DNA from 4 places in the Actinomadura sp. B10D3 genome. Region 2 is predicted to be linked to each of the others. Evidence: riboswitches for the same ligand, from Rfam matches in the RefSeq annotation. Region 2 holds a riboswitch; each other region holds the start of a gene.
What was found. Region 2 has a riboswitch for cyclic di-AMP ahead of ABGB11_RS31555 (CHAP domain-containing protein). Riboswitches for the same ligand answer to the same signal wherever they lie in the genome.
Positions count from the first base shown of each region.

Region 1: another riboswitch for cyclic di-AMP. It lies ahead of ABGB11_RS01775 (C40 family peptidase); the one in region 2 lies ahead of ABGB11_RS31555 (CHAP domain-containing protein).
Region 3: another riboswitch for cyclic di-AMP. It lies ahead of ABGB11_RS37965 (hypothetical protein); the one in region 2 lies ahead of ABGB11_RS31555 (CHAP domain-containing protein).
Region 4: another riboswitch for cyclic di-AMP. It lies ahead of ABGB11_RS06620 (CHAP domain-containing protein); the one in region 2 lies ahead of ABGB11_RS31555 (CHAP domain-containing protein).

Region 1 covers NZ_JBDPLY010000001.1:421,383-424,622, reverse strand. The annotation lists gene typA (translational GTPase TypA) at 1-945, opposite strand, end outside; cyclic di-AMP (ydaO/yuaA leader) riboswitch at 1,135-1,270, shown strand; gene ABGB11_RS01775 (C40 family peptidase) at 1,278-2,297, shown strand; gene ABGB11_RS01770 ((deoxy)nucleoside triphosphate pyrophosphohydrolase) at 2,380-2,769, opposite strand; gene ABGB11_RS01765 (Mut7-C RNAse domain-containing protein) at 2,788-3,240, opposite strand, start outside.
Region 2 covers NZ_JBDPLY010000027.1:4,158-7,397, reverse strand. The annotation lists gene ABGB11_RS31560 (CDP-glycerol glycerophosphotransferase family protein) at 1-923, opposite strand, end outside; gene ABGB11_RS31555 (CHAP domain-containing protein) at 1,090-1,848, opposite strand; cyclic di-AMP (ydaO/yuaA leader) riboswitch at 1,860-2,016, opposite strand; gene ABGB11_RS31550 (SpoIIE family protein phosphatase) at 2,473-3,240, opposite strand, start outside.
Region 3 covers NZ_JBDPLY010000039.1:17,422-20,661, reverse strand. The annotation lists gene ABGB11_RS37970 (DUF6596 domain-containing protein) at 1-715, shown strand, start outside; gene ABGB11_RS37965 (hypothetical protein) at 789-1,457, opposite strand; cyclic di-AMP (ydaO/yuaA leader) riboswitch at 1,467-1,609, opposite strand; gene ABGB11_RS37960 (hypothetical protein) at 2,082-2,951, shown strand; gene ABGB11_RS37955 (helix-turn-helix domain-containing protein) at 3,186-3,240, shown strand, end outside.
Region 4 covers NZ_JBDPLY010000003.1:106,560-109,799, forward strand. The annotation lists gene ABGB11_RS06615 (hypothetical protein) at 1-599, opposite strand, end outside; gene ABGB11_RS06620 (CHAP domain-containing protein) at 639-1,451, opposite strand; cyclic di-AMP (ydaO/yuaA leader) riboswitch at 1,462-1,614, opposite strand; cyclic di-AMP (ydaO/yuaA leader) riboswitch at 1,774-1,970, opposite strand; gene ABGB11_RS06625 (NlpC/P60 family protein) at 2,470-3,240, opposite strand, start outside.

The DNA.
Region 1 (3,240 bases), on a different contig from region 2:
CGCCGGCTCGTCCACCGTGATCAGCGGCAGCGGGCGCGGGTCGTCCGGGTCGGCGATGGTGTCACCGATCATGATCTCCGGGATGCCGGCGATCGCGATGATGTCGCCCGGACCGGCCGCCTCGGCCGGCTTGCGGGCGAGCGCGTCGGTCATCAGCAGCTCGGTGATCTTCACCCGCTCGATGCTGCCGTCGTGCCGGCACCACGCGACCTGCTGGCCCTTCTTGATCGTGCCGGCGTGCACCCGGCACAGCGCGATCCGGCCGAGGTAGCTGGAGGCGTCCAGGTTGGTCACGTGCGCCTGCAGCGGCGCGTCCGGGTCGTAGGCCGGCGCCGGGATCGTCTCGGTGATGACCTTGAACAGCGGCTCCAGGTCGGCCGAGTCGGGCATGGCGCCGTCGGCGGGCTGCTCCAGCGACGCCCGCCCGGCGCGCCCCGACGCGTACACGATCGGGAAGTCGATCTGGTCCTCGTCGGCGTCGAGGTCCATGAACAGCTCGTACGTCTCGTCCACGACCTCGGCGATGCGGGCGTCGGGCCGGTCGGTCTTGTTCACGACCAGGATCACCGGCAGCCGCGCGGCGAGCGCCTTGCGCAGCACGAACCGGGTCTGCGGGAGCGGGCCCTCGCTGGCGTCCACCAGCAGGACGACGCCGTCCACCATCGACAGCCCGCGCTCGACCTCGCCGCCGAAGTCGGCGTGGCCGGGGGTGTCGATGATGTTGATCGTCAGCCCGTTGTGCTTCACCGCCGTGTTCTTCGCGAGGATGGTGATCCCCTTCTCGCGCTCCAGGTCGTTGGAGTCCATGACACGGTCGTCGACGTCCTGGTTCTCGCGGAAGGCCCCGGACTGCCAGAGCATGGCGTCGACCAGCGTCGTCTTGCCATGGTCGACGTGGGCGACGATCGCGACGTTCCGGAGGTCGTCGCGCGTGGAGATGGGCATGCGGGTTCGCCTTGCGTGAGATTTCGGGAGTGGCCGCCGACACGCGGCGAACCCATTCTACTTGGCCCTGCGTACCACCCACCACGAGCCGTTCACACCACCCGCACCACGAGCCCCGATTGGCCAACTTTGCTCATCCTTTGTAATCTGCCCGAGATCCGGTCGTCGGGAGTCCCACCCCTCGGGACTGCGGCCGGGACGCCGAATCTCCCGTCACGGGAGAACCGGGGACCCAGGTCCCTGGGGTGAATCGACGCACGCGTCGTAGGGCGACTCCTGGCCCGAACCCGTCAGCTAACCCGGTAGGCGTACGTGGAGAGGAGAACACCGGCTTGGCACCGGATCCCCGAAGGCGGCGGCGCATCACGCCCGCCGCCACCGCCGCCACCCTGCTCCTGATCGGTCTCGGCGCCACCGCGCCCGTCACCGCCCACGCCGCGCAGCCCCTCCGGCTCGCCGCCGCGCCGAGCGCACCGAGCCCGACGCCGACGACGGAGAAGGGCCTGCGCAAGAGCCTCGACGCGCTGAACGAAGAGGCCGAGATCCTCACCGAGAAGTACAACAAGACCCGCGTCGACTTCGGCAAGGCCCGCAAGGCCGAGCAGGCCGCCGCCCGGGAGGCGCAGCGGCTGCGCGCCCTCGCCGAGCCCGCCCGGCAGCAGCTCGGGCGGCTGGCCGCCGCGAACTACATGGCCGGCGGCCCCGACGTCATCTTCGGCGCCGGCGGCTCCGCGGAAGGCCTCTCCGACCGCGCCTACCTCGCGCAGAACCAGGCCGCCGCCGTCCTCGCCCTGAAGAAGCAGATCGACCAGGCCGAGGCGGCCCAGCGCACCGCCGAGGCCAGGACCGCGCAGGTCAAGAAGGCCTGGGAGGACGCCAAGAAGGCCCGCGCGGCGGCCAAGACCAAGGTCGCCGAGGTGATGAAGCGCCTCGACAAGCTGACCACCACCCACGTCCGCGACCCCCGCAGCGGCCTCACCGCCACCGTGAAGGGCTCCGGACTCCCCGCCAAGATGGCCCGCAAGGCCCTCACCAAGCTCGGCAGCCCGTACGTGTGGGCCGCCGCCGGCCCCAACAGCTTCGACTGCTCCGGCCTCGTCGTCTGGGCCTACACCCAGGTCGGCAAGCCCGGGCTCCCCCACTACACCGGCGACCTGTTCGCCCTCGGCACCAAGGTCTCGCGCGGCTCCCTGCGCTCCGGCGACCTCGTGTACTTCGGCAGCAACCTCCACCACATGGGCATCTACCTCGGCGGCGGCAAGTACCTGCACGCCCCGCAGACCGGCGATGTGGTGAAGATCTCCAACATGTCGGACCGCTCCGACTACGCGGGCGCCAACCGCATCTCCTGACCTACAGGAACCTCAAGACCTACAGGGACCTCCTGCGGCGCGGTAGGAGGTCCCTGTATTTATCTGCCTTTCCCTCTGACTGTCAGGGTCTTAGGCCTTGGGTGGCCAGGACCTCTATTACCGGGCGGTCGCCTGGGAGCCAGGGGACGTCGTAGAGCTCCGGCGGGGTCAGCCAGCGGAGGGCCAGGTGCTCCAGGGGGCGGGGTTCGCCCTCGATGATCCTGGCGGTCCAGACGCGCAGGACGCTGCGTTCGCTCAGGCGCCAGTCGCCGCCGATGCGGCGGCCCAAGCCCACCTTGACGGCGAGCTCCTCATGGCATTCGCGGACCAGGGCGTCCTCATCGGACTCGCCCGGGTCGACCTTCCCTCCCGGCAACTCCCAGCCGCCCGCCATGTGCGGGGGCTCGGCCCGCTGCGCGCTCAGCAGGCGCCCGTCCGAAATGATCGCGGCGCCGACGACCACGAGGTCGATCGCGACCAGCTCCTCTCGCTAGCTCTCGCTGACGGCGGCCCCGCCGACCAGCCGTGTGGACTCCCGGACGATCTCCTCCAGGTGGTCGCCGTGCGCCCCGCGCCAGTACACCTGCCCGCAGTCCGCGCAGCGGCCGTAGACGTCGTAGCTGCGGCGCGTCCCGTCCTCCAGGAGGCGCTCGACCTCCTGCTTGTCGACCGGGACGAGGACGCCGTTGCAGGCGGTGCAGCGGGACCAGGGGGACAGGACGGGGGCGAAGCGGTCGAGGAGGTCGCGGAGCTGGTCGTCGGGGCGGGAGCCGCGGACGTAGGCGCCGAACCACAGGGCGCGGCGGCGGAGCAGGCCGCGGTCCTGCGTGAGCAGGACGCGGCGCTCCTCGTTGGCCTGGACGACCAGCGCCGGGTCGTCCATGTCGTTGTGGTAGTCGGTGTCGAGGCCGAGCAGGCGCATGCGGCGGGCGAGGGTGCCCAG
Region 2 (3,240 bases):
TCGAAGACCCTCGGGTCCATCTCGTCCAGGTAGGCGGCGGCCAGGTCGAGGAAGCCCGCCCGGTGGCGGGGGTCGCGGTCGCGCAGGTCGCGCAGGTAGAGGACGAGATCGTGGTTGACGAACTTGACGTGCTTGGCCCGCTGCAGGTCGTAGGCGCCGCGCAGCGCGAACAGCATGTCGATGCGCCGGTGGATCTCCAGCCGGTCGGCGAAGTTGGCCAGCTCGGCGCGCCGGTTGGAGATCGACGGCGCGGGCACGCTCTCCCGGACGAGCCACTGGTAGACGCGGTGCGGGATGAGCGCCGTCCGTCCCGCCGCCAGGTAGGCCTCGGCGGTGAACAGCAGGTCCTCGTAGTGCAGGCGCTCGACGAACCGCAAGCCGTGCTCCTCCAGAAAGCCCCGCCGGTACGCCTTGTTGGTCGAGAGGGTGTCGTAGAGGAGGTTCGGGTTGTCGTCCAGCGACTCGTAGACGGCCCTGCGCTGGTAAAGCCAGGGGTACCAGGGGCGGACGCGCCCCTTGGCCCCCGCAGGCAGGTCGAGGAAGATCCGGTCGCAGAGCCCGGAGACGATGTCGGCGCCGGTGTCCTCGGCGGCGGCGAGGAGGTTGAGGCAGGCGTGCCGGTCCAGCAGGTCGTCGCTGTCGAGGAACATCAGGTACCGGCCCGCCGACGCCTCGACGCCGCGGTTGCGGGGACGGCCGCAGCCGCCCGAGTTGGTCGGCAGGTGGACGGCCCGCACCCGTCCCGGGTGGGCCGCGGCGAACCGGTCGGCGGCCTGCGCCGTCCCGTCGGTGCTCCCGTCGTCGACGATGACCGTCTCGACGGCGCCGAGCGACTGCGCCAGCGCCGAGGCCACCGCGTGCGGGAGCCTCTCCGCGTCGTTGTAGGCGATCACCACCACACTGACGTCCGGGCGCACCCGCATGGGCATCCCCCTTCACCGACTGCCGTGTGCCTGTGATTCCTTTCCAGGAACGCCACACTGAGGTCCAAGGGAGATCAAAGGCTGTCAATGCGTCGTATTACCCGACGGAACGCCCGAAGGCGCCCGGCAGAAGCCGGGCGCCTTCGAGGATGTCGTTGTTTCGGGGTCAGGCGGCGTAGTCGGGGTAGCCGAAGCCCACGACCTGGGACTTCTGGCGCACCTTCTCCTTCACCGCGTTCCCGGTGTTGCCCTCGACGGTCTTGAAGGTGCCGTCGCCGTTGTCCTTCACGACGAGGCCGACGTGGTCGATGCCGCCGATCCTGCCGCCGGAGCCCTTGTCCCAGTCGAAGAAGACGACCGCGCCGGGCTTGGGCTTGTGGCCCCACCGGCCGGTGTCCTTGAACCAGGTGGCGTGCTTGACGGTGTAGGCGTCCCAGCCCATGTTCTGGACACCGGTCTGGGCGCCGAGCCAGGACACGAACATGTCGCACCACTGGGCGCCGTTGTAGGCCTTGACCGAGAAGCCGCCGTCACGCTGGGCGGTGGCCTTGGCGTGCGGAGTCGACACGTACCACTTGTGGAACTTGGTCTGGCCGCCCCGGCCCTCGTCGATCCCGACCTGGCTCTTCGCCAGCTTGATCACCTCGTCGGGCTTGACCGCGCGCGGCGGGACCTTCCAGCCCTCGCTGCGCGCCTCGGCGGCCGACATGGTCTTGCCCTTCGCCTGCCCGGACTCGGCGGACACGGCGCCCTTCTTGACGGACGCCGCCTGCGCGGAGGTCTCGGCGGCGGCGCTGCCGTCCGCGAGGGGGGCGGCGACGCCGAGCGCGACGGCGCCGGCGAGGACCGCACCGACGGCGACGCCGACGGCCTTGTCCTCGGGCGTGAAGCGGTTGAGGGAAAGTCGATCGAAACGACCGGTCATGCAGGGAATCTCCTTGTCTTCCATGACGCCTACCGGGTTAGCTGACGGATTCGGGCATGGAAGCAGCCCTACGGCGCACCTGTGGGGCACGCCGATTCACCCCTGGAACCTGGGTCCCCGGCTCCGTCCGGTCGGTCTCGACCGGGACGGACTCGGCCTTGCACCGCGGCAGCGGTGCTCATTTCTCGGATGTATCTCTGACTGATCTTGATGTGGGGGCGCGCGTCCTGTGGCGCGCATCGCGTGCGGTTTCCGCTCCGCGATCCTCGGCCGCCTCGACGACCGGCGGCAACGCATGGGCTGCGTTGCTTGATTCGCCTAGAAGGTACCAACCTGGCCAAGAAAAGCAAACCAGGCACAAAGCAGCGTCTTGCCTGCTCAAAGCCCTTCCAAGGGAGTACCAACACCGTCATGGAGGCGCGTGTTCCCGATCTTTATCGGACTGCCTCCCAGCCCTTTGCGGATAGGGCTTTCCGCACCTCGGCGAAAGGTAAAGAAACCCCGGGGCGATCTTAAGGCCACATGGTCATCCGGCCCTCACCGACCGCCATCGACCCCCTGGGGCCCGTCCGAGTGAGGCCTAAGTCACATCAGGTGATCATCGCAGGTCGGCCGGGTCGCCGGTCACTCCACGTACAGGGCGAACAGCGTGGTGTCGTCCGCCGCCCGGTCGTGCTCCATCCGCGCCAGGACCTCGTCCAGCACGCGGGCGGGCTGCGTCGAGGATTCCCGCAGGATTTTCGTGAGGCGGACGATCCGCTCGTCCAGGTCCGCGTCCCTGCGCTCCACCAGCCCGTCGGTGTAGAGGAAGAGCAGGTCGCCCGCGCGGAGCGCCGTCCTGATCGTGGTGTACTCCCAGCCGGGCATGGCGCCGAGCATCGGATCGCGGACGACCTCCAGGGGCGTCGCCCGGCCGTCCCGGACCAGGATCGGCGGCGGATGCCCCGCGCACGTCCACTCCAGAACCCGCCGGGACGAGTCGAAATGGGCCACGATCGCGGTTCCGGTCGCGGGCGGGTCCATGTTGCCGACGAGCTCGTTCAGCCAGCCCACCAGCCGTCCCGCGGGCTCCCCCGTGCAGGCGAGGCCCAGCAGCCCGTTCCGGGTCCGCGCCATCGCCGCCGCCGCGGGCAGCCCATGCCCGGCCGCGTCTCCGATCGCGAACATCGCCCGCCCGTCCTGCTGCGTGCGGGTCGCGAACCAGTCCCCGCCGATCCGCGCGGTGCTCTCCGCGGCCAGGCTGCGCAGCCCGGTGACCAGGCCGGGGAGCTGCTCCACCTCGTCCTCGTCGGGCAGGATCGCGCGGCGCAGCGTCACCGCCACCCGCCGCTCCTGCGCCGTCCGCGCCTGCTGCCGCAGCATCTGCCGCCGCGTCTCGGCCAGCGCCCGCTC
Region 3 (3,240 bases), on a different contig from region 2:
GATCCCGGCCCAGGACGAGCTGGACGAGCGGGTCGGCCAGGTGCTGGCCGTGGTGTACCTGCTGTTCAACGAGGGGTACCTGACGAGCCGCGGCGACCGCGGCCACGCCCGCGACCTGGCGGACGAGGCGCGGTGGCTCGCCGAGCAGCTCGCCTGGCTGATGCCGCGCCGGCCCGAGGTCCTCGGCCTGCTCGCGCTCATCCGGCTCCACCAGGCGCGCACCGCCGCCCGCTTCGACGACGACGGCCGCCTCGTCCTCCTGCGCGACCAGGACCGCGCGACGTGGGACCACGACGCGGTCAAGGAGGCCGGACGGCTGATCGAGCGCGCCGCCGCGATGCGCGCTCCCGGCCCGTACCAGGTCCAGGCGGCGATCGTCGCGTGCCATGCCGAGGCTCCCACCTGGGACGACACCGACTGGGACCAGATCCTCGTCCTCTACGACATGCTCCTTCACATGACGGGAACGCCGGTCGTCCGCCTCCACCGCGCCATCGCCGTCCGGTACGTCCAGGGCCCGGCGGCGGCGCTGGACGAACTCGCCCCGCTCGCGAAGGCCCTCGACGGCCACCACCTCTACCACGCCACCCGCGCCGAGTTGCTGCGCGACCTCGGCCGCCGGAGAGAAGCGCACGCGGCCGACCGCCGCGCCCTCGCGCTCACCGCCAATCCCGCGCAACAGGCGCTCCTCAGCGAACGCCTCACCTGGACGTGACGCGAAGTTCAGGCGCGCCCATACGCGAAGACCCGGCCGGGGGAGGTGCCCGGCCGGGTGGTTTCGCGTTCTTTCAGAGGTTCGTCGGACGGTAGGCCTTGTACTCGCTGCCCGCGTCCAGGCCGTAGTCGCGCGTCCGGTAGTCCGTGCCGTACCGGCCGCGCTGCTCGTACGCCCAGTAGGCCGTGTGCTTGCTGTTCGCCCACTTCTCGAAGATGACGACGTGGCGGGTGGTGTTCGTCCCCTCCGCGTCCATGACGAGGTCGCCCTTCTTGAGCTCGGACATATTGATGCGCTTGGTGAACTTCGACGACGTCAGGCCGACGGTGTTCTGGCCCGGCTTGGGCAGCCCCAGCGCCATCGAGACGAAGCCGGAGCAGTCGGCCCGGTAGCCCTCGTGGGTCCTGACCTGGCTGTAGGGGACGCGGTCGTCGGAGTGCGGCTGCCACGTCCTGGCCCGCGCGATCACCTTCGAGCGGGCGTCGATCTTCTCGCCGCCGGCGGAGTCGGCGGCGGCCTTCTTCGCGGGGGCCTTCTTCGCCTCCGCCTTCTTCCCGGTGGGCTCCTTCACGACGTGGGCCGTGACGGCCGACGCCTTGTCGTCGCCGCCCGAAGCGGGCGACACCGCCGCGTGCGCCGTCGTCGCGGCCACGCCGCCGAAGACGGCGAGACCGGCGAGGGCGCCGGCGGCGCGGGGGGTCAGGCCCAGGGGGCCACGGGACTTGCTGTGCTTGCCTGTCACAGGGGGGCTCCTTGGCTTCCAAGCCGCCTACCGGGTTAGCTGACGGATTCGGGCGTGGAAGTCGCCCTACGGCCTGCTGGGCAGGTCGATTCACCCCAGTGCGTGGTTGGGTCCCCGGCTCCGCGCGTTGGCGGACTCGGCGTTGCCGCTGCGATCCTTGGGCGCTCGGGCCCGTCCACGGGACCCTGTCGTCCCGTGTGCGAAAGAGCGGCATGTGATGTGTGGTGAGGCGGCCCCGGGGGCGGGGCCGCGATGGGGCGTCTCGTCCCGGCGTGCTCTCGGCGCCTGCACGTTCCGGCGTGCGCATGGTCGGCGCGAGGACGGGTCGGGGGACCCGTGCGACGCATCGGGCTGACGCGAGGCGACGCGTGGATCGCGCCGCCGGCCTCCCGGCGGTGCCGGTGAGGCCCGCGTGCCACAAGGGACACGCTGGTCGAAAGCGCCTGGCGGGCGCCTTGATGAGCGAGAAGCTACAGGCAACCCCAAAGAAAGGCAAACCGCATCAAATCACTCAGCCGCAGGTCAGCGGGCTAGAACTGGGCCTCAGCGCCCCGCCGGTGGGCGATCCGGAGGCCCTGAGGCGGCCCTGCACGGGTGCGGATGGATTCGTGGGAGGGTGACGGCATGTGCGTTGCGGCGGCGCCGGCCAGATTCACCGGCACGATCCTGTACCACGGGCTGCGGAACCATGGCGAGCACGGGCGGGTGCACGTCCTCGGCTACCAGAACACCGCGCAGAACCTCGCCCCCGGACCGAACGCGATGCTGCTGCATCTGCCCGCCGCGGGCATGACGCAGGCGAACTTCATCGACACGAGCGGGTGCCCCCGCATCCTGCGGGACATGGTGGACACGCTCCGCCCCGTCCCGCGGGCGCCGGGGGGCGCCTACGGGGCGGCTCCGCAGCCGGCCGGGCCGCCGCCGGTCCAGGTCTTCGACCACGACGTCTACACCGTCGTGCTCGCCACCGATCCGACGCTGATCCCCGACGCCCTGGAGCAGGTCCCGCCGCCCAAGCGGATCCCGGCCAACCGCCCGCTGTTCGACTTCTACGCGGCCATGTACCCGGGCTACGCCGTGGCGCTGTGCTGTTTCGACAACCGGGAGGCGCTCGCGGCGAACCCGCTGCTCATGTGGTATTCCCCACACGATCCCGACCGGTTCGCGCTGCCCGCGATCGACTGCCACACCGGGGCCGTGCCCGACCTGGGCGCCCAGGTCCTCACCGACCACTGGGTCGTCTTCGGGACGGACGAGGCCAGGCCCGGCTGGGGCGCCGAGGTCCGCTACTCGCCGCACTACGACCGGAACAACCTGCCGCAGGCCCCGCTGCACAGCGGGCCCGCGGCCCCCTTCCTGCCGGGCCGGGTGATGGGCGTGCAGTTCACCGGATGGCACCCCAACGGCGACTTCGTGATCCCCCACACCGACGTCCTCAGCGGCAATCTCGGCAGCCTGCGCCGGGTGGCTCCCGGCTGGGCCCCGCCTCTGTGACACGGCTCAGCGCGGCGCCGTCCCCGAGGTGACCGAGAGCTCCGGCGAGGACGACAGCGTCTCCAGGACGACGCAGTAGCGCTCGGTGAGGCCTGCCCGTCCACGGCGAGCGTCCCACGGAAGTCCAGGTCGCCCTCGGCGCGGACGGTCCCGCCGCGGACGTGATGCCCGCGCCGCCGCAGCCTTGCTCCTCCGCGCGGCGCCGGTCTGTGGCGGCTGGTTACAGTGCCTGTAGTGAAGACCCGAGAGGTGGCGGACGTGGCCGAGGAGGGGGCGCGGGCGGCACGCA
Region 4 (3,240 bases), on a different contig from region 2:
CCGGCGGCGTCTCCGATGACGAGGGCGGCCCGGCCCCGGGCGACGGCCAGCGGGCCCGCGTCCCAGATGTCGGCGTCGTCGGTCAGCCCGCGGGACGTCCCGTCGCCGGCGATCGTCCACGTCCCCCCGCGCGGGGCCAGCGCGAGGTAGCGGGTGCGGGCCACCTCGCCGCGGTCGAAGCCGCGCAGCCGGTAGCGCACCTCGACGCGGACGACGGCGTGCTCCTCGTCCACGGCCTGCGTGCCGACGACGCGCTCCCGCCATCCCGCCAGCGGAAGCGCCCGGAGGTTGTCGTACATCCGCGACTGGGCGGCCTGGAACTCGGCGGGCGCGTCGCCGACGGTGGCGAGGAAGGCCATGCGGTCGCCGTCGCGCACGGCCCGGGCGCGGTTGGCGAGGACGGCGGCGGCCGCGTCCGGGTCGATCGCGGCGGCCGCGCCGGAGGCCCCGGCACCGGACGGATCGGCGCGCCTCGTCTCGCCGGTGGGCGGGACGAGCAGCCCGGCGCCCCCGGCGAGCATCACGGCGGCCCCGCTCGCGCCCAGGGCGAGGGCCCTGCGGCGCGTCACGGGCCTGGTCCGCACGGCACGCTCCTCCACGCGGGCGATCCTATGCAGCCGGTGGTCAGGGCCGTGCCATCAGGACCGGTAGGCGGGGTAGCCGTAGCCGACGACGTCGTCGGCCGACCGCTTCTTGACCTGTACGGCGTTGCCGGTGTTGCCCTCGACCGCCTCGATGGTCCGGTCGTCGATCTTCTTGATCACCATGCCGACGTGCCGGATGTCGGTGACGTCCTTGCCGCCGTCCCAGGCGTAGAAGACGATCGCGCCGGGACGGGGTTCGGTGCCCCAGCGGCCCTGCTGCCGGAACCAGCGGGCGTGCGCGACCGTCCAGGCGTCGCTGCCGATCTGGTCGCGGAAGCCGATCTGCTCGCCCACCCAGGAGACGAACATGTCGCACCAGTTCGCGTCGCCGTAGGCGGAGAGGGAGCCGCCGTCGCGCGCGAGCGTCTCCTTCGCGCGCGCCGTGCGCATGTACCACTTCTGGAACTTGGTCTCGCCGCCGCCGTCCTCCTCGACGCCCACCTGGGAGCGTGCGAGCTCGATGGCTTCGGCGGCGGTCGGCCGCGACCTGCCGGAGGACTTCCCGGGCGCCTTCGCGGCCGGCTTCCGCGGCGCGCCCTTCCCCGGGTCGTTCCTCGCGGCCTTCCGGGCCCCGTCCTTGGACGAGTCCTTCGACGAGCCGCCGGAGGGCTTCTTGCCGGGGGCGTGCGCCGCGGTGGACGCGGCGGGGGCGGATCCGAACGGCAGGACCGACGCCTGCGCGGTGGCGGCGGCGGTGCCGAGCACGGCGGCGCCGACGATGAGGCCGCCGGTCGTCCGCCAGGTGAGGGGCAGGGGGCTCGCCTTGCGATGCCTGCCCGGGGTCTTCTTGCGGTGTGCACCTGGCACGCGGGGGTTCTCCTCGACTTCCATGCCGCCTACCGGGTTAGCTGACGGGTTCGGGCGTGGAAGCCGCCCTACGGCCCGCGGGCAGGCCGATTCACCCCGATGAGGACGTGATGGGTCCCCGGTTCCGCACCGGCCGCGCATGGGGGCACGGCGGTCAGCGGATTCGGCGGTGACGCGCCCGGGGGCGGGCGCGCCGGTTCGGATGGGGGGCTGCGGGCGCGGTCCGCGCGCGTGGGCGCGGGTGCCCGCGGAGAGCAGGGGGAAATGGGGCGTGGCCGCACGACGGGCGGCCACGCCCAGGTAACGCTGCGGAACTCACTCCTTCGCTTCTTCCAGACGCCTACCGGGTTAGCTGACGGGTTCGGGCGTGGAAGTGGCCCTACGGCGGGCTCCACCGGAACGGGGCCGGAGGAGACTCGCCGATTCACCCCGGGTGCCGGACGTCGTCCGGGACGGTTCCCGGACCCTGCCGGCGTGGGTCCCCGGTTCCGCACTGGGCGGACTCGGCGCTGCCGCTGCGATCCTGGGGGCGTGATGGGGCCCGGCGCGGGACCTGTCTCCCGCGTGCGAACGCGCGGCGCCTGTGTTGTGCGTCGGACGGCGGCCCGTCGCCGGGGGCCGTCCGGGGCCGCCCGTGGACACCCGCCGTGGCAGCGCTCTCAGCGCCATGCACGCTGCGGGCGTGCGCACGGGGGAACGGGAACGGCCGGGTCTCGCGTGGAGACCGCCGCGGCACTCTCGGGTGCCGCCGGACGACGCGTGGAGCGCGCCGTCCTCGGGGGGAGCGACGCGTGGCTCGCGCCGCCGTCACGCGGCGGCTGGATGCGCCGCGTGGGACGGGAGCGCCTGGTGAGCGCCCCGGGGCCACGGCGCCTGGAGGGCGCCGTGAGTGGTGACAAGGTACCAAAGCCCCAACAGAAGGCAAACCCCCCCAAAATCAACAACGGACCAGGTCAAGCCCGGTCCGTTGTCGGTGGAGGCTCCGGATCGCCGCCGTGGCGGGCCCGGAGGGCGCGGGTCAGGGGCGCCCGGCGCCGTAGTAGTTGCTCAGGTAGTAGCCCGAGGTGATGCTCACGACCTCGACGTTCTTGCCGGTGCGCGGAGCGTGGATCATCTTGCCGCCGCCCACGTACAGCCCGACGTGGCCGAGGCTGCTGAAGAACACCAGGTCGCCCGGCTGGAGGTTGCTCTTGGCGACCCGCTTGGTGGCCGCGTACTGGGAGTTGGTCGTGCGGGTGATGCTGACGCCCGCGGCCCCCCACGCCTTCATGGTCAGGCCGGAGCAGTCGTAGGAGTTCGGCCCCTCGGCCCCGTAGGAGTAGGGCTTGCCGAGCTGGGCGTAGGCGAAGTTGAGCGCCGTGCGGGCCGAGCCGCTGGCGGGACCGGTGTAGGTGCCGCCGATGCCGCCACCGCCGCCCGAGGAGCTTCCGCCGCCGAGCCGCCGCAGCAGCGCCTTCTGCTTCGCGACCTCCCGGTCGAGCTTCTTCTTCTGCTCCCGCAGCTCCTTGGTCTTCGCCTTCACGTCGTCATAGGCCGTCTTGGCCTGCGACTCCTCGCGGCGCAGCCGCTGGGCGGTGGCGAGGAACTGGGTGAGCTGGGAGCTGCGCTCCTGCGACAGGTGCGAGAAGACGGCCGCCTGGTCGAGAATGGCCTGCGGGTCGTTGCTGCCGACGAAGCCGGTCACGTCCGCGGAGTCGCCGTTCTTGTACGCGGCGGCGGCCATCTTGGCGATCGCCGAGCGCTGCTCCTCGAAGGCGGCCTGCTCCTGCCTGCTCGCCTTGCTCGCGCT